4 regions of the Streptomyces sp. NPDC005866 genome follow, and region 2 is predicted to be linked to each of the others. Evidence: riboswitches for the same ligand, from Rfam matches in the RefSeq annotation. Region 2 holds a riboswitch; each other region holds the start of a gene.

The links. Region 2 has a riboswitch for cyclic di-AMP ahead of ABZ396_RS27010 (NlpC/P60 family protein). Riboswitches for the same ligand answer to the same signal wherever they lie in the genome.
Positions count from the first base shown of each region.
Region 1: another riboswitch for cyclic di-AMP. It lies ahead of ABZ396_RS29220 (LysM peptidoglycan-binding domain-containing M23 family metallopeptidase); the one in region 2 lies ahead of ABZ396_RS27010 (NlpC/P60 family protein).
Region 3: another riboswitch for cyclic di-AMP. It lies ahead of ABZ396_RS15880 (M23 family metallopeptidase); the one in region 2 lies ahead of ABZ396_RS27010 (NlpC/P60 family protein).
Region 4: another riboswitch for cyclic di-AMP. It lies ahead of ABZ396_RS19845 (transglycosylase SLT domain-containing protein); the one in region 2 lies ahead of ABZ396_RS27010 (NlpC/P60 family protein).

Region 1 is NZ_JBEXWP010000023.1:6,522-11,814, reverse strand. It holds gene ABZ396_RS29230 (tyrosine-protein phosphatase) at 1-549, opposite strand, end outside; gene ABZ396_RS29225 (alpha-galactosidase) at 724-2,808, shown strand; cyclic di-AMP (ydaO/yuaA leader) riboswitch at 3,116-3,276, shown strand; gene ABZ396_RS29220 (LysM peptidoglycan-binding domain-containing M23 family metallopeptidase) at 3,281-4,231, shown strand; gene ABZ396_RS29215 (SGNH/GDSL hydrolase family protein) at 4,528-5,293, shown strand, end outside.
Region 2 is NZ_JBEXWP010000020.1:54,226-59,518, reverse strand. It holds partial or broken gene ABZ396_RS27015 (NAD-dependent epimerase/dehydratase family protein) at 89-716, shown strand; gene ABZ396_RS27010 (NlpC/P60 family protein) at 733-2,673, opposite strand; cyclic di-AMP (ydaO/yuaA leader) riboswitch at 2,682-2,856, opposite strand; partial or broken gene ABZ396_RS27005 (DUF1996 domain-containing protein) at 3,254-4,525, shown strand; partial or broken gene ABZ396_RS27000 (lipoprotein) at 5,027-5,113, opposite strand; gene ABZ396_RS26995 (NAD(P)H-dependent oxidoreductase) at 5,181-5,293, shown strand, end outside.
Region 3 is NZ_JBEXWP010000009.1:136,379-141,671, reverse strand. It holds gene ABZ396_RS15895 (GNAT family N-acetyltransferase) at 1-27, opposite strand, end outside; gene ABZ396_RS15890 (HPr family phosphocarrier protein) at 205-486, shown strand; gene ABZ396_RS15885 (GntR family transcriptional regulator) at 769-1,464, opposite strand; gene ABZ396_RS15880 (M23 family metallopeptidase) at 1,898-2,653, opposite strand; cyclic di-AMP (ydaO/yuaA leader) riboswitch at 2,666-2,829, opposite strand; gene ABZ396_RS15875 (pitrilysin family protein) at 3,032-4,420, opposite strand; gene ABZ396_RS15870 (pitrilysin family protein) at 4,417-5,293, opposite strand, start outside.
Region 4 is NZ_JBEXWP010000012.1:161,954-167,246, reverse strand. It holds gene ABZ396_RS19860 (CHRD domain-containing protein) at 1-229, opposite strand, end outside; gene ABZ396_RS19855 (polyprenyl synthetase family protein) at 427-1,434, opposite strand; gene ABZ396_RS19850 (CocE/NonD family hydrolase) at 1,583-2,407, shown strand; cyclic di-AMP (ydaO/yuaA leader) riboswitch at 3,105-3,302, shown strand; gene ABZ396_RS19845 (transglycosylase SLT domain-containing protein) at 3,306-3,794, shown strand; gene ABZ396_RS19840 (HAD family hydrolase) at 3,804-4,610, opposite strand; gene ABZ396_RS19835 (FAD-dependent oxidoreductase) at 5,256-5,293, opposite strand, start outside.

The sequences.
Region 1 (5,293 bases), on a different contig from region 2:
GAGGATCGCGTCCCGCTCCACGCCCACCGCGAGCAGCGTGACGGCTATGGAGACGCCTGCCCGGTCCTTGCCTGCCGCGCAGTGCATCAGCGCCGGGACGCTGTCCTCGGCGAGCGCCTGCAGCACGCGCGAGTGCTCGTCGGTTCGGTCCCTGACGATCGTGCGGTACGAGCTGACCATCCGGTTGGCGGCCTTGCCGTCGCCCAGCAGCCCGCGCAGCTGCTCGATGTTCCCCTCGCGGACCATCGTCCAGAACTCGGCGCCGTGCGCCGGGTCGGTCAGCGGCAGGTTCAGGTTCCGCACGCCGGGCAGCTCGACGTCCGGGCCCTCCAGCTTCTGGTCGGCCGCGTTGCGGAAGTCGAAGATCGTGTGCAGGCCGAGGGAGGTGAGGAACTCCGCGTCCTGCTCCGTCGCGTGCGCCAGATGCCCGCTGCGGAACAGCACACCGTGCCGGACCCGCCGCCCGTCCACGGTCGGCAGGCCGCCCACGTCACGGAAGTTGCGCACACCGGCCAGCTCGGGCTCGGTGGACGGGACCTGCTGCGTCACGGGGGGTCTCCTCCCGGTCTGTCCCGTCGGCGCTCCTCGTCGCGGGCACTGGGTCGACCATACGACATCGGTTTTCGCGGGCAATGAGTTGTCCACAGGCGTTGCCTCCGGGGCCCGTGGCCTTGATGATGTTGGTGCTTGAGCGGATCTGTTGGCACCTGTGTGAGGTTTCTCGTGGTGGACATCGCCGAAAACGGTCGTACCTGGCTCCTGTCGGGCCCCGGCAGCAGCTACGCGCTGCACCTCACGGAGGACGACGAGCTGCTCCACCTGCACTGGGGCCCGAAAATCCGGCTTGCCGACGCCGAGGCGCTCAGCACCCGGGCGCTGCCCGGCTACTGGGCCTTCGAGTCCCCGCTGGACGGCCGTGAGGAGTACCCCGTCGAGGGTGGCCCCCGCTTCGTCCGCCCCGCGCTGTCCGTGCGCACCGAGGAGCGCCGCGGCACCGAGTGGACCTTCGAGTCGTACGAGACGGAGGGCGACGCCGGGGACGAGGAGCTGCGACTGCGCTTCCGGGACGACGGGATCGTCGTCACCCTGCACTACCGGATGCGCGGCGACGTCGTCGAGCGCTGGGTGACCGTCGACAACCAGGGGGACGCGCGCGTGGAGCTGCTGCGCGCCGACCCCGCCGCCTGGACGCTCCCGGACCGCGAAGGCTGGCGGCTCTCCCAGCTGCACGGCCGCTGGGCCGCCGAGTCCCGCCTCACCAGCGCCCCGCTCACCTACGGCGAGAAGGTCATCGGCAGCCGTCGCGGCCACACCAGCCACCAGCACCTGCCCTGGGTCGCCCTCGACACCGACGCCACCGAGGAGCGCGGCGAGGTCTGGGGCTGTGCCCTCGGCTGGTCCGGCTCCTGGCGGATCGCCGTGGCTCAACTCCCGGACGCGCGCGTGCAGATCACCGGCGGCGCCGGCTACGACGACTCGGGCCTGCTGATGCTGGCGGAGGGCGAGTCGTACACCAGCCCGGTCTTCGCGGGCCTGTGGACCGACGGCGGCTTCGGCGGGGCGAGCCGCGCCTGGCACGCCTACCAGCGGGCGCACATCATCCCGGACGCCGACCGCGACCGGCCCGTGCTGTTCAACTCCTGGGAGGCCACCACCTTCGACATCTCCGAGGAGCAGCAGGCCACCCTCGCCCGGCGGGCCGCCGCGATCGGCGTCGAACTGTTCGTGGTCGACGACGGCTGGTTCGGCGCCCGCACCAGCGACCGCGCGGGCCTCGGCGACTGGGCCCCCAACCCGGACCGCTTCCCGAAGGGCCTCAAGCCCCTCGCCGATCATGTGCACGCCCTCGGCATGCAGTTCGGTATCTGGGTCGAGCCCGAGATGGTCAACGCGGACAGCGACCTGTACCGCGCGCACCCCGACTGGGTCCAGTACCAGCAGGGACGGAAGCGGACGGAACTGCGCAATCAGCTCGTGCTCAACCTCGCCCGCGAGGACGTCCAGGAGTACCTCTGGGAGCGGCTCGACACCCTGCTGTCCAGCGCCCCGATCGACTACGTCAAGTGGGACTTCAACCGCTGTTTCACCGACGCGGGCTGGCCCGGCGAGCCGTACCCGCAGCGCCTGTGGGTCGACCACGTCCGCGCGCTGTACGCCTTGCTCGACCGGATCCGGGCGGCCCACCCGAACGTCGCCATCGAGTCCTGCTCCGGCGGCGGCGGCCGGATCGACCTCGGCATCATGAGCCGTACCGACGAGGTGTGGACGTCCGACAACACCGATCCGCTGGACCGGCTCGCCATCCAGCACGGCTTCAGCCAGATCCACCCGGCCCGGGTGATGTCCGCCTGGGTCACCGACAGCCCGAACCACCAGCTCAACGGCCGGGTCAGCTCGCTGCGTTTCCGTTTCGTCAGCTCCATGGCCGGGGCGCTCGGCGTCGGCGGCGACCTCTCGCGGTGGACCGACGAGGAGCTCGCCGAGGCCGGCCGCTGGGTGGAGCTCTACAAGGACATCCGCCCCCTGGTGCAGCGCGGCGACCAGTTCCGGCTGCGGCCGCCGACCGGCGGGCTCAGCGCGGTGCAGTACACACTCGGCGACGAGACCGTGGTCCTCGCCTGGCTCCAGGCGCAGAGCTACGGTGAGCCGATGCCGGCGCTGCGGTTGCGGGGTCTCGATCCGGCAGCGTCCTACGAATGCCGTGAAACGGGCGAAGTGCACCGAGGCGCCGTTCTGTTGCACCACGGGCTGCGCACAGAGCTGCGCGGCGACCTGGATGCGACGGTCCTCCGGCTGCGCCGCATCTGAGCCTTCTGTCTGAATTGGCGCCTTCATTGCAACTCGCTCTGGAATGGGAGGGCGTGGCGTGACGTGCGTGAGGAGCGTCATATTCGTGACCGTCCGTCGCGCGTCATGTCCACGTAATTCCGGTGCTTTTCAAGGAGATTGGAAAAGCGGGAAGGCTGGAATTCACGGAGGGTGACCGGGAATTCCCGTGACGGATCAAGCGGAACTCGGACAGAGGGAACCAGGCGCTTGTCCGCGCGCGTCTTGCTCGCTTACGTTCGCCCCGCATCCGGACGGAACGCCGAATCCTGCCGCCGCCCGGAGTCCCCACACACACTCACCCGTGCACGGCAGGAGCGGGGGACCCACCAGGTATGACCGCCTGTTCCGGTTCCCGGGACGGCTAGGGGTGTAGCCACGCGCCCACGCGTGGCCGGGCAACTCCAGCCCAAACCCGACAGCTCACCTCGCAGGCGCCGGAGAGGAATGCGTCATGCCCGCGAAGGGTAAGCACCGCCGCCCCAAGAGCCGGCGTTTCACCCGCTCGATCGCCGTCGCCGGAACCGGTGGCGCGGCGCTGGCTCTGCCGCTCATGGGGGCCACCGGCGCCCACGCGGCCACTTCGCAGTCCGTTTCCGGAAAGGCCACGCAGTCGCTCCCGGGCGTCGAGAAGACGGCTGTGCGGAAGGCCGCCGCTCAGAAGTCAGCCGCTCAGAAGTCCGCCACCGGGGATTCCACCCACCGCACCTACACGGTGGTGCCCGGTGACTGTCTCTCGAAGATCGCCCGCGAGCAGAACGTCAACGGCGGCTGGCACCGGCTCTACGCCGACAACCGGCAGGCCGTCGGCGACAACCCCTCGCTGATCCACCCCGGTCTCAAGCTCACGCTCGGCGGCCGCCACGCCGCGACGTCGGACACCCCGAGCTCGGACTCCCGGTCCGAGGCGCGGTCCGACTCGCAGTCGTCCGCCTCCACTTCGTCGTCGTCCTCGAACACGGCCCCCTCCTCACACGCGTCGACGACGACCGCCTCCGGTTCCACCCTCCCGGTCACCGGTGGCACCGTCGGCACCGGCTACCACGTGGCCGGCAGCATGTGGTCCAGCGGCTACCACACCGGCGTCGACTTCGTCGTCCCGACCGGCACCCCGCTCAAGGCCGTCGGCGCGGGCACGGTCGTCACGGCGGGCTGGGGCGGTGCCTACGGCAACCAGGTCGTCATCAGGCTCGCCGACGGCTACTACGCGCAGTACGGTCACCTCTCCGCGCTCTCCGTCTCGGTCGGCCAGACCGTGACCGCGGGCCAGCAGATCGGCCTCTCCGGTGCCACCGGCAACGTGACCGGCCCGCACCTCCACTTCGAGATCCGGACCTCCCCCGACTACGGCTCGGACGTCGACCCGGTCGCCTACCTCCGCACGAAGGGCCTCGCCGTCGCCTGACCCGGCGTCCCCGCTGATCCGACACGCACGCCTGATCTGACACGCACTCCGAAGGCCGGACCCCCGATCCCCGGGTCCGGCCTTCGGCGCGTTGCTTTCTCAGGTTCGGCGAAACTTCCGAGCCTGACGATCATCACGTCAACGCCCCTGATCAGAGCCTTATTCCACGCTTGGTGAAGTATTTAGAAGTGTCTTATCTCACCGATCGTCAACCCCTTATTACGGTCGCGTAGGTCACAGTCAACGGTGAATCATGGCCCGACGTGGCAGACGATTCGAAGAGTGACAACGCATCAGTGATCGGGTCGTACGTGGCGGTGGGGGACAGCTTCACCGAGGGCGTCGGCGACCCCGGCCCCGACGGGGCGTTCGTCGGCTGGGCCGACCGGTTCGCGGTACTCCTGTCCGACCGGCGGCCCGAGGGCGACTTCGAGTACACCAACCTCGCCGTGCGCGGGAAACTGCTCGACCAGATCGTGGCGGACCAGGTGCCGCAGGCCGTGGAACTCGCCCCGGACCTGGTCTCCTTCTGTGCGGGCGGCAACGACATCATCCGCCCAGGCACCGACCCCGACGAGGTGGCCGAGCGGTTCGAACGGGCCGTGGCCCAACTGACCGAGGCCGTCGGCAGGGTACTGGTGACCACCGGATTCGACACCCGGGGCGTGCCCGTCCTCAGGCATCTGCGCGGCAAGATCGCCACCTACAACGGGCATGTCCGGGCCGTCGCCGACCGGTACGGCTGCCCGGTCCTCGACCTGTGGTCCCTGAAGACCGTGCAGGACCGGCGGGCCTGGGACGGCGACCGGCTGCACCTGTCTCCCGAGGGGCACACCCGCGTGGCGCTGCGCGCCGGGCAGGTGCTCGGTGTCGAGGTGCCGGCCGACCCGGACCAGCCGTGGCCGCCGCTGCCGCCCCGCGGCACCCTGGAGGTCCGCCGCGACGACGTGCACTGGGCCCGTGAGTACCTGGTCCCGTGGATCGGGCGGCGGCTGCGCGGCGAGTCGTCGGGTGACCATGCGACGGCCAAGGGGGCGCTCTCCCCGGACGACATAAAGATGC
Region 2 (5,293 bases):
CCTAAACTAAGGCAGTCCTAAGTTGGTACGCGGGTCCGGTCTATGACCCCATAAGCCGATCTTATGGCCTCTCTCGGGCTCGGCTTATGCGTCGGAAGGCGGGATCCTGACGGAGAAGTACTTCAACACCACCAGCACGGTGGCCGGCAACCCCTACCACTACGCGAAGACGGCCGCCGAACGCGCCGCCCTGGGACGCCGAGGCCGCCCAGGACCGCTGGCGCATGGTCTCGATCAACCCCGGCCTGATCCTCGGCCCCTCCCTCACCCCCGCCTCCGAGTCCGGCAGCCTGTTCCTGCTTGACGAGCTGTTCAAGGGCTACTTCCGTTACGGCGCCCCGGACTTCAGCTTCACCACCGCGGACGTCCGCGACGTGGCCGACGCGCACATCGCGGCGGCCGAGAACCCGGCGGCCAAGGGCCGTTACATCGTGGCCAACGAGACCATGATGTCGTTCCACGAGATGTCCCGGATCATCCGCACCCGCCACCCCTGGGATCCGCGTCTGCCACGCACCGCGCTCCCGCACTGGCCGGTACGGATCCTCGGCCCGTCCTTCGGCCTCAGCCAGGACTACATACGCAAGCACCTCGGCATCCGCTTCCGCGTCGACAACAGCCGGAGCGTCCGCGAACTGGGCCTCACCTACCGGCCCGTCGAGGAGACCCTCCTGGACCACCACGAGAGCTGGCGCACACGGCGGCGGAGGGTCTGACCTCGACGGCCGGGGATCAGGCCGGGCGGACCACCCGGTGGATCGCCGACTCCCCGGCGTTGTAGATCGACTCCTCGCGGATGGACGCCCCCGGGCTCGGCGCGTGGATCATCATGCCGTTGCCCGCGTAGACCCCGACGTGGCTGTCGTCGTCGAAGAAGAAGACCAGGTCACCCGGCTCGATGGCGGCCAGTGTCATCGGGGTGCCGGCGAAGGTCTGCTCCTGCGTACTGCGCGGCAGGGTCACCCCGGCGGCGCGCCAGGCGGCCTGGGTCAGGCTGGAGCAGTCGTACGACTCCGGCCCGGTCGCCCCCCAGACACACGGCCGCCCGATCTGCGACCGGGCGAACGCCAGCGCCCTCATGGCCTTGCCGGGCTCCGTCGCGGCGCCGGGCACGAGGAAGGAACCGGTGTCGGTGACGGCTCCCGGGGTGAAGGCGGCCCGGGGCGTGGTGGGCAGCGGGGCGGTGACCACAAGGGGTGCGGTCGGGACAGGTGCGATCGGGACGGGGGTGGTGGGGAGCGGAGCCGTGGCGACCGGGGCGGCGGTGGCCATCGCCATCGCCGTGGGGGGCGCGGTCGTCGCCGTGGGGGACGCCATCATCGCCCACGGAGGGTCCGTCACGGCCGTGGGTATCGCCGCCGGGGGCGCGGTCATCGCCGGGGCGGTGGCGTAGGCGGCGGCTGCGGGCTGCGTTCCGGCGGCGTGGGCGCCCATGTCGGCGGCGGGCGCCGCGGGGAAGGCGCCGGTGCCGAAGTCGGCCTGCGGCATGGCATACGCGGCGGTGGGGTAGGCGGTCTCCGCGGCGGCCGGGAACGCGCCCGTGTACGTGGGAGCCATGACGGGCAAGGCGCCCGTGTTGGTGGGGGTTGCGGCCGGGAACGCGCCCGTGTCGGCCGGCATCGGGAACGCTCCCGTGGCGCCGGGCGTCATGACCCGGAAGGAGCCGGTGTCGGCCGGGCCGCCCACGGCCGGCATGGCACCTACATCCGTGAGGGCCCCGGCCGGGAAGGTGCCCGTACCTCCCGGAGCCATCACGCGGAAGCCGCCCGTGTCCGCCGGTGACACGGCCTGGACGGCGCCCGGGGTCATGACACGGAAGGAGCCGGTGTCCGTCGCCGGCACCGCAGGGATGGCACCGGAGTCCGTCACGGTCACTGCCGGGAACGCGCCTGTGTCCGTGACGGTCACTGCCGGGAACGCGCCCGTGCCGGTCAGGGCGTCCGTCCGGAACGAGCCGGTGTCGCCGTACTGGCCGGGCATGCCGACGGGGGCCGGCCACTGCTGCGCCGGGACCTGGGCCTCGGCCGTGGGCCACGGGGACTGCGCGCCCGGCGCGGACTGCGGGGCCGGCGCGGCCGGTTCGAGCGCCGCGACCGCGCGCTGCCCGGTGCGCCGGGACAGCACTTCACGCGCCTTGGTCATCTTGAGCTGGTTCTTGGTCTTGGACGCGCCCGGTGTGGGCCGCTGCGGCGCGGCGGCGGGCAGGGCCTTGGGCGCGCTCGACGGCCCCGGGGGCAGCGCCGCGGGGGACCCCGTCGTCAGTGCCGGCTTCGAGCGCTCCGTCAACTCGCGGACGACCTCGATGTCACCGTTCGCGGACGGTCCCGCGGGCAGCTCCGGCCGGGACGGGCCGGAGCCCTCCAACTGGCTGAGCAGGTCGTCGGCCACGGAGCTGACGGGCCGCCGCGGGCCCGGCCGGGCGGGCTGCCGGTCGGAGGGCAGCGCGGCCGGGACACTCGGCCCCCGTCGCGAGCGCGCGCTGTCGAACCACTCCCGGGCGATGCTCTCGAGGGCCGGGTCGTCGCGCCGGGGCCGCTTGAACAGCGGGATACCGCGTGACCGCGAGCCCCCGTTCATCGCACGTGTGGCGTTGTAGTTCCCGGTGGCGTTCTCGGCCTGGTCGTAGAGGCTGTCGATCCGCTGTCGAACCTCGTCACGGCTCTCGGGCGCCATGGGGGTCGTGCTCCTTCCGTGCTCCGCCTACCGAGTTAGCTGTCGGGTTCGGGCGGGTCGATCCGGAAGGCATGCCCTACGGCCCTTGCCCCTGCGGGCAGTCGGCCGATTCACCCCAGTGGTTCGGTTGGGTCCCCGGCTCCGGATCGCCCTCAGGGGCACCGGACTCGGCGGAGGCCGCGCGGCCCGACGGGATTCGCCGGGGAGAGCCGAGCGGCTTGCCCGTCAACTTAGCCAACTTGTGTCACTCGTGTGAAGGTTGACGTGCGTAATGTCCGATACGTATTTGTGATGTTCGTCGTAGCGTTCGGAATCCGGCCGTGCCAGACGGCATTTCACCCGCACGCCGACCACTGTCGTACGGGCGTCGGAGCGGCGCCGTCGGCCGCCCGAGGGGTCCGTTTCCTCTGAAGTCACCGTGAATTCGTTGGGCCGTTGAACACGGTGGCGCCGCGCCGCGTATGGGGTGGGGGATTTCCATGCCCGGCCGCCCACGAGACGCAGGGGAACGACCTTGAGACGCAACAGGCGCAGACGCCCGACCGGAGCACAACGCGCGACCTTCGCAGCGGTCGCCCTGATGCTCGGCGGCGCAGGACTCGTCGCGGTGAACGTCTACGCCTCGGCCACCGAAGGTGGTTCGGACCAGTGGTCCGGGCAGAACGCGACAGGTCAGGTGCTGTCCGCGCCCACCGTCTACTGCCCCGACGTCGGCAGCCGGCTGACGGACGTGCCCGACGCCGCCCGGGCCGACGTCGACGGTGAACTCGCGCAGCTGGACCAGCAGATCGCGGCCGCCTACCAGCAGCTCAAGACGTCGGCCGCGGCGGTCCAGCAGAACCCCGGCGTCGCCGACGAGACGATCATGAATCCGCTGAAGGAGAAGCGGTCCGCGTCCCTGCAGCGCATCGCCGACGCCATCGGCCGCGAGGGCGACCGCCCCCAGGGCCTCGAACAGCTCGCCGCCTGCACCCTGCGCTCCTCGGATCAGGGCGGCGCGCAGTCGGCGGCGCCGCAGGGCAGCGCCACGCCGAGCCAGGCCGCCGGCGCCGGCGGCCAGGGCGGCAACGGCCCGGTAGCCGCCGACTACGCCGACATCACCACCGTCCAGCCCAATGTCGCGACCCCGGCCGAGCGGTCCGGCGGCTCCACCGGCACCTTTGCCTCCAGCTGTGGCGTCAACGCGAACGGCCTGTTCAACTCGGACAACGTGATCGTCGCGCCCGGCGTCTCCAACGGCGCGCACCACTTCCACGACTACGTCGGCAACCAGTCCAACAACGCCTTCGCCGGCGACGACGACCTCGCGAACGCCGACACGAGCTGTGCGGACCAGGGTGACAAGTCGACGTACTACTGGCCGGTGCTGCGGCTCCAGAACGGCAAGCAGGAACGGGACGCCGGTTCCCCGGGCGGCGGTACCGAGGGCAACGCCGGTCAGATCGTGAGGCCGAAGGAGGTCACGCTCACCTTCGAGGGCAACCCGACCTCCAAGGTCACCGAGATGCCGCGGCTGCTGCGCGTCATCACCGGCGACGCCAAGGCCTTCGTCAACGGCCCGGCCAACGCCAACGCCTCCTGGAGCTGCACCGGTTTCGAGGACCGGCAGCTCAAGGACAAGTACCCTCTGTGTCCTTCCGGCAGTGACGTCGTGCGCTCCTTCAAGTTCCAGAGCTGCTGGGACGGCCGGAACATCGACAGTGCCAACCACCGCACCCATGTGGCGTTCGCCGCGCCCGACGGCAGCTGCCCGGCCGGTTTCCAGGCGATCCCGCAGCTGGTGCAGCGCATCGTCTACCACGTCGACGCGCCGAGCCTTCAGGACGGCGGCCGCACGGTCCCGCTGTTCGCGGTGGACTCGTTCCCCGAGCAGCTGCACAAGCCGGTCACCGACCACGGCGACTTCATCAACGTATTCGACGAGAGCCTGATGCGGGAGATGGTCGGCTGCATCAACTCCGGCCGCACCTGCGGGGCGGGGGCCGACGAGCAGTCGCCGTCGGAGAGCGCCGCCCCCGCCCCGAGCGAGTCGGCGAGCCCGGAGAACCCGCCGTCCGCCACGGAGAGCCCGGTCACTCAGCCGAGCGACACGGCGGCCCCGGCCGAGCCAGACCCCGACCAGCACGGCGAGCGCGGCCGGAGTCGCTCCGGCGGGCGGGGAAACGCCGTCCACGGCACCCCGGACGGAACCCCGGACCCAGCCCCAGGCCGTCCAGGGCGGCCTCGCCGAGACCGGCGTCCACCTGTGGCCCGCCCTCTTCGGCGGACTGCTGCTGGCCTGCGGGTTCGTGCTGCTGTGGCGCACCCGGCGGGACTCCGCCCGACCCTGACAGGGTCGGGCGGTTCGCGGCATGCGCTGGGCGAGCTCGAACGCAGGGAGCATCTCGTCGTGCTCCGCGCTGTCGAGCCCGCCCAGGCACGGTACGAAGGGGCCGCGGGGCTGACCGGGTGATGTCGGCCGACGGCCGCCGTTTGCCGTCGGCGGCTCCGCACGGCAGGGTGCCGGTGTGCCCACCTTGCTGATCGTCCATCACACCCCCTCGCCGCACTGCCAGGCCATGTTCGAGGCCGTGGTCTCCGGGGCGACGGACCCGGAGATCGAGGGTGTCCGGGTCGTGCG
Region 3 (5,293 bases), on a different contig from region 2:
GTCCTGCCGGTCCGCCGGGGTCTGCATGGGCCCCAGAGTACGGCTCGCGTCCGACAGTGGCGCGAGGCAGTCTGTGGGGGACGGAAGTCGGACCGAGGCCGCGGTCCGACGACACACCCGGAGGGGCTCACGTCCGGCTCCGGGCATGCTTCACGATATGGGAAACTGGTCTAGACAACCCTGAGTACTGAAGGGCAGCATCACATGGCTGAGCGCCGCGTCAACGTCGGCTGGGCCGAGGGTCTCCACGCCCGCCCCGCTTCCATCTTCGTCCGAGCCGCCACGGCCGCAGGCGTCCCGGTGACGATCGCCAAGGCCGGGGGCAACCCCGTCAACGCGGCCTCCATGCTGGCTGTCCTGGGCCTGGGCGCCCAGGGCGGCGAGGAGATCGTCCTCGCTTCCGACGCCGAGGGTGCGGACGCCGCCCTCGACCGCCTGGCCAAGCTGGTCGCCGAGGGTCTTGAGGAGCTCCCCGAGACCGTCTGAGCGCCATGGCGCCCGCACGACCGAGGCCGCGTCACCCCTCCGAGGGTGTGGCGCGGCCTCGCCGTTTCCGGCCGGACTTCGCTCGGAGCCGGTCTTTATGAACGGCCGCCCTTTATACGGGGCCGGATTCTGCACCGGGCATAGTTTAATTCCCCGCCGGGCACACCGAAGACGCGCCACCGGAAATTCCAGGCGCGCGCGAAATACGGGCAGCGGAGAGCAACAGAGGGCAACGGAAATACCGCTCCGCCGAATAACACCTCTTTGTATACGGCGCCGGTGTTAATGCCGCAGGCTCGGCATGTTTACGGGGTGTTGCGAAGTCCTCACACCGTTCACCCGGTCCGTGCCGCCGGAAAAGCGCAGCCGGTGGGAGACCGTGGACCGCTCGGTGTGCAGGGCGGTGATCGCCCGTGCGCGCTCACCGTCGCCACGCGTCACCGCGTCCACGATGGCGCCGTGCTCGGCCCAGGACTCCACCGGGTTGGCGGGGGCGTCGACGGCGTACATCCAGGCGATCTTGTGCCGCAGCTGGGTGAGTGTCGAGGTCAGGGCGTGGCTGCCGGTGGCCTGGGCGAGCGTCTCGTGGAACCAGCCGCCCAGGGAGCGCAGGTCCTCGCTGCCGCCCCTGCGGGCCCGTTCCTGGCCCAGCCTGACGAGTCCGCGCAGCACCTTGAGGTGGGCCTCGGTGCGGCGCTGGGCGGCCCGGGAGGCGCCGAGCGGCTCCAGGAGCAGGCGCATCTCCAGCAGGTCGGCGGCCTCCTGCTCGGTGGGTTCCGCGACGCACGCGCCCGCGTGCCGGCGCGTCACCACGAAGCCCTCGGCCTCCAGGGTGCGCAGGGCCTCGCGGACGGGGACGCGTGAGACGCCGTAGCGGCGGGCCAGGAGTTCTTCGGTGAGCCGGCTGCCGCGCTCGTAGACACCCGCGACGATGTCGTCCCGGATCGCCGTGCATACCGAGTGCGCCGGAATACGCATGTCCGACCTCCGCCTTAATCCCCGTGAAACGCCGCCGAGTGACGTCCTTCCGTGACTCTATTGCAATGAGCCGGAATTTCCGACGGCGGCCCGGAATCCATGCATATTTTTTGGACAGTGGGGTCACGAAAACGACGAAAGCCCCGACTCCGGGACCGGGGCTTCGGGGCTCTCGCCATGTGACGTCACATGTTCACCACCGTGCTCGCGTGGCCGGGCGGTGTACGCGCCGCCGCGCGTGCGGAATCCTCATACGGTGCTCGGCCGGTGCTCGGCCGGTGCTCGGCGATGGGGCGCGCACACGGGGCTTCGCGCGGGGCGCGCACGCCGGGCTGTCTTGCGCGTGCGCCCGTGCGCCCGCGCACGGGGGGTGCGCGCCGGGCTCGCGCGGGGCGGCCGCGCCGGGCTCGCGCGAGGGGGCGCCGTGGTGGTGTCAGACGTTCAGGCCGTGCTTGCGGAGGTAGGCGACCGGGTCGACGTCCGAGCCGTACTCGGGCGTCGTGCGGGCCTCGAAGTGGAGGTGCGGGCCGGTCACGTTGCCGGTCGCGCCGGAGAGGCCGATCTGCTGGCCGGGGGTGACCTTCTGTCCCACCGAGACGCCGATGGACGACAGATGGCCGTACTGGGTGTACATGCCGTCGGCCATCTTGATGACGATCTGGTTGCCGTACGCACCGCCCCAGCCGGTGGAGACGACCGTGCCGGTGCCGACCGCGTGCACCACCGTGCCGCTGGCGGCGTGGAAGTCGATGCCGGTGTGGGCGCCGGAGGACCACAGGGAGCCGCCGGTCTTGTAACCGGTGGAGACGTACGAGTCGGAGATCGGCGCGACGAAGGCGTTGAGGCGCTTGCGCTCGGCCTCCCGTGCGGCGCGCGCCTTGGCCTGGCGCTCCTTCTTGGCCTTCTCCGCGGCCTTCTTGCGCGCGGCCTCCTCGGCCGCCTTGCGCTCGGCGGCGGCCTTCTGCGCGGCGGCCTGGGCGTCGATCTGGTCGGCGATCGAGTCGCTGACCGTGATGACCGGGGTGAGGCCGGTCTGCTCGACGGAGTTCTCGGCGGCGAGCGCCGGGGCGGCCGAGACGGTGCCGATGACACCCGTGGTGGTGAGGGCCGCGATGCCGGCGGCCTGCGCGGTGGTGCGCTTGACCCGGCCGGGGCGGCGGTGCTTCCCGGAGGCGCACATGAACGCCATGTAGAGGCTGGTCCTTTCCTTCCCTCTCGCCTACCGGGTTAGCTGACGGGTTCGGAGCAGGAAGGTCTCCTACGGGCCCCCTCGCGGCTCGCGCGGGCGCCCGATTCACCCCAGGGACTGCGTGGGTCCCCGGCTCCCCTGGCTCGCGCCGTACGGGGACTCGGCGATGACTGTCCGGTGCCGCGGGCGCGGCGCACTGCCTGACGGACAGACCGGAAGAACCTACGAGGGCGTCCTCGCAATGCCCAAACGGATCACGGTTTTTGTCGCGCATCCCACAGGGCAGACAGGCAACCTCCGCCCCAATTCGGACATTCGGCGGCCCTGGTGACATGGCAGTCACCAGGGCCGCTTCACGCGCGCGTGCCGCTCGTCCGGCTACTCAGCTGCGACGACCGTCACTTCGCCGATGCCGAGGGCCTCGACGGGCTCCTTGATCTGCGCCGCGTCGCCGACGAGGACGGTCACCAGGTGGTCGACCGGGAAGGCGTTCACGACCGCCGCGGTTGCCTCCACGGTGCCGGTGGCGGCCAGTTGCCGGTAGAGCGTGGCCTGGAAGTCGTCGGGCAGGTGCTGCTCGACCTGGTCGGCCAGGGTGCCGGCGACGGCCGCCGCCGTCTCGTACTTGAGCGGCGCCACGCCGACGAGGTTCTGCACGGCGACGTCGCGCTCGGCGTCCGTGAGGCCCTCGGCGGCGAGGGTGCGCAGCACCGTCCACAGGTCCTGGACGGCCGGGCCGGTGTTCGGGGTGTCCACGGAGCCGCTGATGGCGAGCATCGAGGCGCCGCTGGCGTCGGGGGCGGACCGCAGGACCTGCCCGAAGGCACGGACACCGTAGGTGTAGCCCTTCTCCTCGCGCAGGACGCGGTCCAGCCGGGAGGTGAGGGTGCCGCCCAGGCAGTATGTACCGAGCACCTGGGCGGGCCAGACGCGGTCGTGCCGGTCGGGGCCGACGCGGCCGATGAGCAGCTGCGTCTGAACGGCTCCGGGGCGGTCCACGATGACGACACGGCCTGTGTCGTCGGCGGACACCGGGGGCACGGGCCGGGGCTGGGCGGTGGAGCCGCGCCAGGCGCCCAGGGTTTCGCCGAGCAGCTCGTCCAGGTCGATGCCGGTCAGGTCGCCGACGACGACCGCGGTGGCGGTGGCGGGGCGGACATGCCGGTCGTAGAACGCGCGTACGGCGGCCGAGTCGATCTTCTCGACGGTGTCCTCGGTGCCCTGGCGCGGGCGGGACATCCGCGCGGTCGACGGGAACAGCTCCTTGTAGAGCTCCTTGGCGGCCCGGCGGCTGGGGTTGGCCAGCTCGTGCGGGATCTCGTCGAGGCGGTTGCGGACCAGCCGCTCGACCTCGCTGTCGGCGAAGGCGGGCGCCCTGAGCGCGTCGGAGAGCAGTCCGAGCCCCTTGCCCAGGCGGGAGGCCGGGACCTCCAGGCTGAGCCGGACGCCGGGGTGGTCGGCGTGGGCGTCGAGGGTGGCGCCGGCCCGCTCCAGCTCGGCGGCGTACTCCTCGGCGGAGTGCTTGTCGGTGCCCTCGGAGAAGGCACGCGCCATGATCGTGGCGACGCCGTCCAGGCCGGTCGGCTCGGCGTCCAGGGGCGCGTCCAGGAGCACCTCCACGGCGACGACCTGCTGGCCGGGGCGGTGGCAGCGCAGCACGGTCAGCCCGTTGTCCAGGGTGCCGCGCTCGGGGGCCGGGAAGGCCCAGGGCCGGGCCTCGCCAGGCTGGGGCCGCGGGTGGAAGTCCATGGTGGCGAGCTCGGTCACTTGGCCGTCTCCTCGTCGTCGTGCTCGTCGGTGGCGGCTTCGACCGTGGCCTCGGCCTCGGGGTCCTCGGGGACGTCGGCGTCCTCGACCGCCTCCGGGGACTTGGGCTCGTAGACCAGCACCGCGCGGTTGTCCGGCCGCAGGCGGGCCTTGGCGACCTCCTGGACCTCTTCCGGGGTCACCGCGAGGACGCGCTGGACGGCGCTAAGGGCGAGCTGCGGGTCACCGAACAGGACGGCGAACCGGCACAGTTCGTCCGCGCGGCCCGCGACGGTGCCCAGCCGGTCCAGCCACTCGCGCTCCAACTGTGCCTGGGCACGCTCCATCTCCTCGGGGGTAGGACCCTCCTCGGCGAACCGGGCGAGTTCCTCGTCGATGGCGGTCTCGATGACCGGCACCTCGACGTCACCAGAGGTCTTCACGTCCAGCCAGCCCAAGGAGGGCGCACCGGCCAGCCGCAGCAGGCCGAAGCCGGCGGCGACGGCCGTCCGGTCGCGGCGTACGAGCCGGTTGTACAGGCGGGAGGACTCGCCGCCGCCGAGGACGGTGAGGGCCAGGTCGGCCGCGTCGGACGCGCGCGTGCCGTCCTCCGGGAGCCGGTAGGCGGCCATCAACGCGCGCGCGGGCACCTCCTCCACGACGACCTCGCGCAGCTGCTCGCCGATGACGTCGGGCAGCGAACCGTCGCGTGGGGCGGGCTTGCCGTCGTGCGCCTGGATGGAACCGAAGTACTTCTCGATCCAGGCGAGGGTCTGCTGCGGGTCGATGTCGCCGACGACCGACAGGACCGCGTTGTTGGGCGCGTAGTAGGTACGGAAGAACGCCCGGGCGTCCTCCAGGGTGGCCGCGTCCAGGTCCGCCATCGAGCCGATC
Region 4 (5,293 bases), on a different contig from region 2:
CCTTGACCTGGATGAATTCCAGAGCGGTGCCGTCCTTGTCCCCGACGGCGGCCCCACCGGCGACGGGCACCTCGTTGGCACCGCGCAGACTGGCGACGAGGACGACGGAGTCGGTAGAGCTGGGGCTTGGGCTGGTGGCGGCGGCTGCCGGGACGGCGGCACCGCTGAGAGCGGTCACGGTGATGGCCGCTGCGACGAGGCTCTTGCGACGCTTTGCGTTGATGCCCATGAGTCCGTTTTATCCCCCTGTGCGATCCGACGCCTCTTGCGTCGACTTTCCCGGGAGGAGTACGGAGCGGGTCGCACAGTGGACTCAGTCCAGTTGTGTGACGTGCGCCACAAATAGTTCGCGCCTCGGGTGAGGTGACCTTGGCGCCGCGCGGGCTGCCCGTCGCCTTCGGCTTCCGGGAGATTCGGGCCTGGGAACTATCTGGCCCGGTGCACCACCGCGTCGCACAGCTCCAGAAGCGCCACCTTCGCGCCGCATTCGGACAGCGGGGCCAGCGCGGCCCGGGCTTCCTCCGCGTAGCGGACCGTGTCCCGACGCGCCTGCTCCAGCGCCGGATGCGCCCGCAGGGCCGTCAGGGCCTCCGCGTGCCGCGCGTCGTCCGTGAGGTCGGAGTCCAGCAGCTCGCACAGTGCGATGTCCTCGGCCAGCCCCAGCCGCGCCGCCCGCTCCCGCAGCTGTAGCACCGGAAGCGTGGGGATGCCCTCGCGGAGGTCGGTCCCCGGGACCTTCCCGGACTCGTGGGAGTCGGAGGCGATGTCCAGGACGTCGTCTGCGAGCTGGAACGCGACACCGAGGCGTTCGCCGTACTGGGTGAGGACGTCCACGACCGTCTCGTCGGCGCCGGACATCATCGCGCCGAAGCGGCAGGAGACCGCCACCAGCGAGCCGGTCTTGCCGCCGAGCACGTCGAGGTAGTGGTCGACCGGGTCACGCCCGTCCGACGGCCCGGCCGTCTCCAGGATCTGGCCCGTCACCAGCCGTTCGAACGCGAGGGCCTGGACCCGCACCGCCTCGGGTCCGAGGTCGGCGAGGATCTGGGAGGCGCGGGCGAACAGGAAGTCACCGGTGAGGACGGCGACCGAGTTGCCCCAGCGAGTGTTGGCGCTGTCGACACCGCGCCGCACGGCGGCCTCGTCCATGACGTCGTCGTGGTACAGCGTCGCGAGGTGGGTCAGCTCGACGACCACGGCCGACGGCACGACGCCCGGCGCGTACGGGTCACCGAACTGCGCGGCCAGCATCACCAGCAGCGGCCGGAACCGCTTCCCGCCGGCCCGCACGAGGTGCTGCGCGGCTTCCGTGATGAACGGGACCTCACTTTTGGTGGCTTCTAGCAAGCCCTCCTCGACAGCCGTCAATCCGGCCTGGACATCGGCTTCCAGAGCCTGGTCCCGCACGCTCAGCCCGAACGGCCCGACGGTCACGAGGGGTCTCCTGTCTGCTGGTGTCCACTGGCGGTTACACGGTTTGTCGATAGGTCGCTGCCATCACTCAAGTCAGCGTATCCGGTCAGGTTTCGATCACCGATAGCGCCCACCGTTACACCCCGGGCACTATCGGATCACGACCGGTATGTTTTTGATCAGCCGATACGACCTGACATCCACTGACTTAACAGGAAGTACCGACAGTTGTCCCGAACCGAGGCGTAAGCCGTGTCCTGGACCGGAGGGTGAACCGCGGCCCGGACCAGCGCCGTCACCGGGTCCGACACCGGACCGTCCGGCAGACCGCCGACCACGAACGGTCACCTCTTCCCCGGCTGACGTCACCTGCCCGGAGGTACCCCGTCCGCCGCCCGCCAAAGCCGACGGGGGCACATCGCGCCGACCGTACCCGTACATCCATGCCCTACGAGACCACACACGAGGACCTCCGCATCCCTTCGCCGTCCGGACGTCGCCCCCCACGCGCGCGTGGCACCCGAGGACGGATGAGCCCGCCCACGCGCGCGAGGCACCCAAGAACGGCCGAGCCCGCCCACGCGCGCCGCTCGAACACCTCCCCCATCGGCTCACCGGCCAGACGCCGCCCCACCCGCTCACCGACCGGACAACCCCACGAGGCCACCGGCGCCACCCACTGCTCCACGGGCCACGGTCACGTCCCCGGCCGGCGGACAGGCCCGCGACCGTCGAGCGGCCGACGGCGCGGCTCCGGCGCAACGGGAACGTCGGCATGGTCGGCACCTCCTGGGGCGGCTGCATCTCCCTCCGAATGACGGCCCTCGCGCCCGAGCCGCTCAAGGCGGTCGCCGTGGCCCGCTCCACGGACGGCCGCTATGACAACGACGCGTTGTGCGGCGGAGGTTCCGCCCTCGCGATGGACATGAGCGCGCGGACAGCCACCCCGCCCGCCGCCTGTTCGGCGAGCCCGCCGACCCCTCCCCCAAGGTGACCGGAATCACGTACGCCGACCGGCAGAGCACACTCGAACTTCCGGCGCGCTCCGGGACCTTGGGCCAGCCGATCGCCTTGGAGGCACCCGAGCGGTTCGAGGCACCCAAGCGGGCGGAGCCGTCGGGCGTCAGCCTCCCGGCCGCGCTCGATCAGCGGCACGCGCGCATACCCGGACCGTACGGAGTTCACGGGGGGCGCCGGAGACGTACACGACCAGATGAACCGGATGAGCAGAACCCGCGGCCGGCCGCCCACTGCCGGTCGAGCCCATCGGTTCGCCCTCATCAAGCCGGAATTTCGCCGAACAAGACAATTCGGGCAATCTTCGAAATCGCCCGTGGTGCGCACCGCTTCACCCATCCCAATCGGGGCAATCCGCACGAATGACGACGATACGCTTTTCCACTGATGCCCGGAAAGACGGATTTCACAAATCCCCTCATGTCCTATTTGCCGTAATTGCCGTTCCGTGAAGTAGGTCACGTGGGCAGGGCTGCCGCAATGACGGCAAGTGCGGCTCCCTTTCCGTTTCCTGTGGGCGAGTTGAGGCTTGGCAGCCGCAAAGGATCAAGCGCCCCATACGACTCAGATCAAGGTCAATCGGTGCGTTGTGTGAATCCGGCACTTGTTCCGGACATGTGCTCTCGCATACGTTCCCGCTCGCCGGGCGGACGCCGAATCCTGCCGCCGCCCGTCTTGACCCATCGACAAGTCCATTCGCACGGCAGGAGCGGGGGAACCAGGTAAGTCGCCGGACCGGGCGACCGACGTCAGTGACGGACGTCGTACCGGAACGGCTAGGGGTGAAGTCGCCTCGCCTTCGGGCGGCGCGGCCGGGCACTCCCCGGGCCCGAACCCGACAGCTCACCTCGTAGGCGACGGAGAGGAACTTTGCCATGCCTGCTGCCGCTCAGCACCGCCGTCCCCGCCGTAACCGCATCGCCCGCACGCTCGCCGTCGCCGGCACCGGCGCCGCCGTTCTCGCCCTCCCGCTCATCGGGGCGACCACCGCCTCCGCCGCCACCTCCACCCCCACGACGGCCGCGACGACGACCGCCGGGTACCCGAACAACCTCGACGGCTGGATCCGCGAGTCGCTCGCGATCATGGCCGAGAAGAACATCCCGGGCAGCTACAACGGCATCTACCGCAACGTGATCCGCGAGTCGTCCGGCAACCCGCAGGCAATCAACCTGTGGGACTCCAACGCGGCCGCCGGCATCCCGTCCAAGGGCCTGCTCCAGGTGATCGCCCCGACGTTCAGCACCTACCACGTGGCCGGCACGTCCTTCGACATCTACGACCCGGTCGCGAACATCACCGCCGCCTGCAACTACGCCGCCGCGCGGTACGGCTCGATCGACAACGTGCACGGCGCGTACTGACCGGCGCCGTCAGCGGAAGAGTCTTTCGAGGACGACGGCGATGCCGTCGTCCTCGTTCGACAAGGTGATCTCGTCGGCCACCGTCTTGAGTTCGGGATGGGCGTTGGCCATCGCCACCCCGTGGGACGCCCAGTCGAACATGGGGATGTCGTTGGGCATGTCCCCGAAGGCGACGGCTTGTTCGGGACTCAGCCCCAGGTGGCCGGCGGCCAGCGCGAGCCCGGTCGCCTTGGTCACCCCGCACGGCTGGAGCTCGACGGTCCCCGGTCCCGACATGGTGACCGTCGCCAGCGACCCCACCACCGAGCGGGCGGTCGCCGCCAGCTCGTCGTCAGTCAGGGTGTGGTGGCGCAGCAGCACCTTGCTGATGGGCGCGCACCACAGATCGTCGCGCCGGTCGACGCGCAACGCGGGCAGCGTGGGATGGGGCATCAGATAGCCCGGCTCGATGAGCGTGAGCCCGTCCACGCCGTCCTGGTCGACCGCCGCGTAGACCTGCCCGACCTCGGCCTCGATCTTGCCGAGGGCGGTCTCCGCCAGCTCCCGGTCCAGAGTGACCGACCACAGCATCCGAGCCGCGCCGGCGTCGTAGACCTGCGCGCCCTGGCCGCAGACCGCGAGTCCCGTGCAGCCGAGGTCGTCCAGGAGGGGGCGCACTCTCGGCGCGGGGCGCCCGGTCACCACGAGGTGCCGGGCGCCTGCCCGGCCGGCCCGCGCGAGTGCGGCAAGTGACCGTTCCGACAGGGTGTCGTCGGCGCGCAGCAGCGTGCCGTCCAGGTCGGTGGCGATCAGTGAGTACGGGGAGGGTGGGACCATGATCAGAGAATACGGACAGCACGCCCCTGAGACTCATTGTGTGTTTTGGCCTCAAGCGGCGCCCGCTCTCTCCGTGATGGGGCGTTGTCAGTGGGGCGCGTTACGTTGGCGGTGGGTTGATCGCAACGATCGGACGAGGGCGACCGTGGTGACGGAGCGGTCAGGAGAGTTCCGGGCGCATCTGCCGGCGGCGGCGACCGGGGTGCTGGAGCGGTTCCCGCGGGATCCGAGGCCGGGGACCTAGGCGCTGTCGTTCCGTTCCTGAGCGTGTTGACGATGACGACGATCGCAGACCGTAGGTGGCGACCGGCTGCGACACGGAGAGCCAGTACGAGGCCGAAAGGGACCTGGCGGACCCGGGCGAGGCGCGCTGGAACTAGGCGTGTTGACTCCTGGACGGCTTCGAGACGCTCGGCAACTGTCCCGAGGACCCGGTCGGCGGCGCGCTGTGCACCAAGGAGGTCCGGCGGCTCGGACTCTGGTTCGACGGGGACTGCGACGACGCCGAAATGGACGCGAGGCGGGACCTGTTGAGGCGCCCGGCCCCCGGGGGAGGGTGGTGGTGGCGCGACCTCGGGGTCGGGTGGCGGCCCGGCCCCCGAGCGGGTGGCGGGTGGCGAACCGGCCCGGCCTGGCGGGCGGTTGTCATGCGTGGGTAGCAGCCAGGTGCTTGGCCAGGCGCG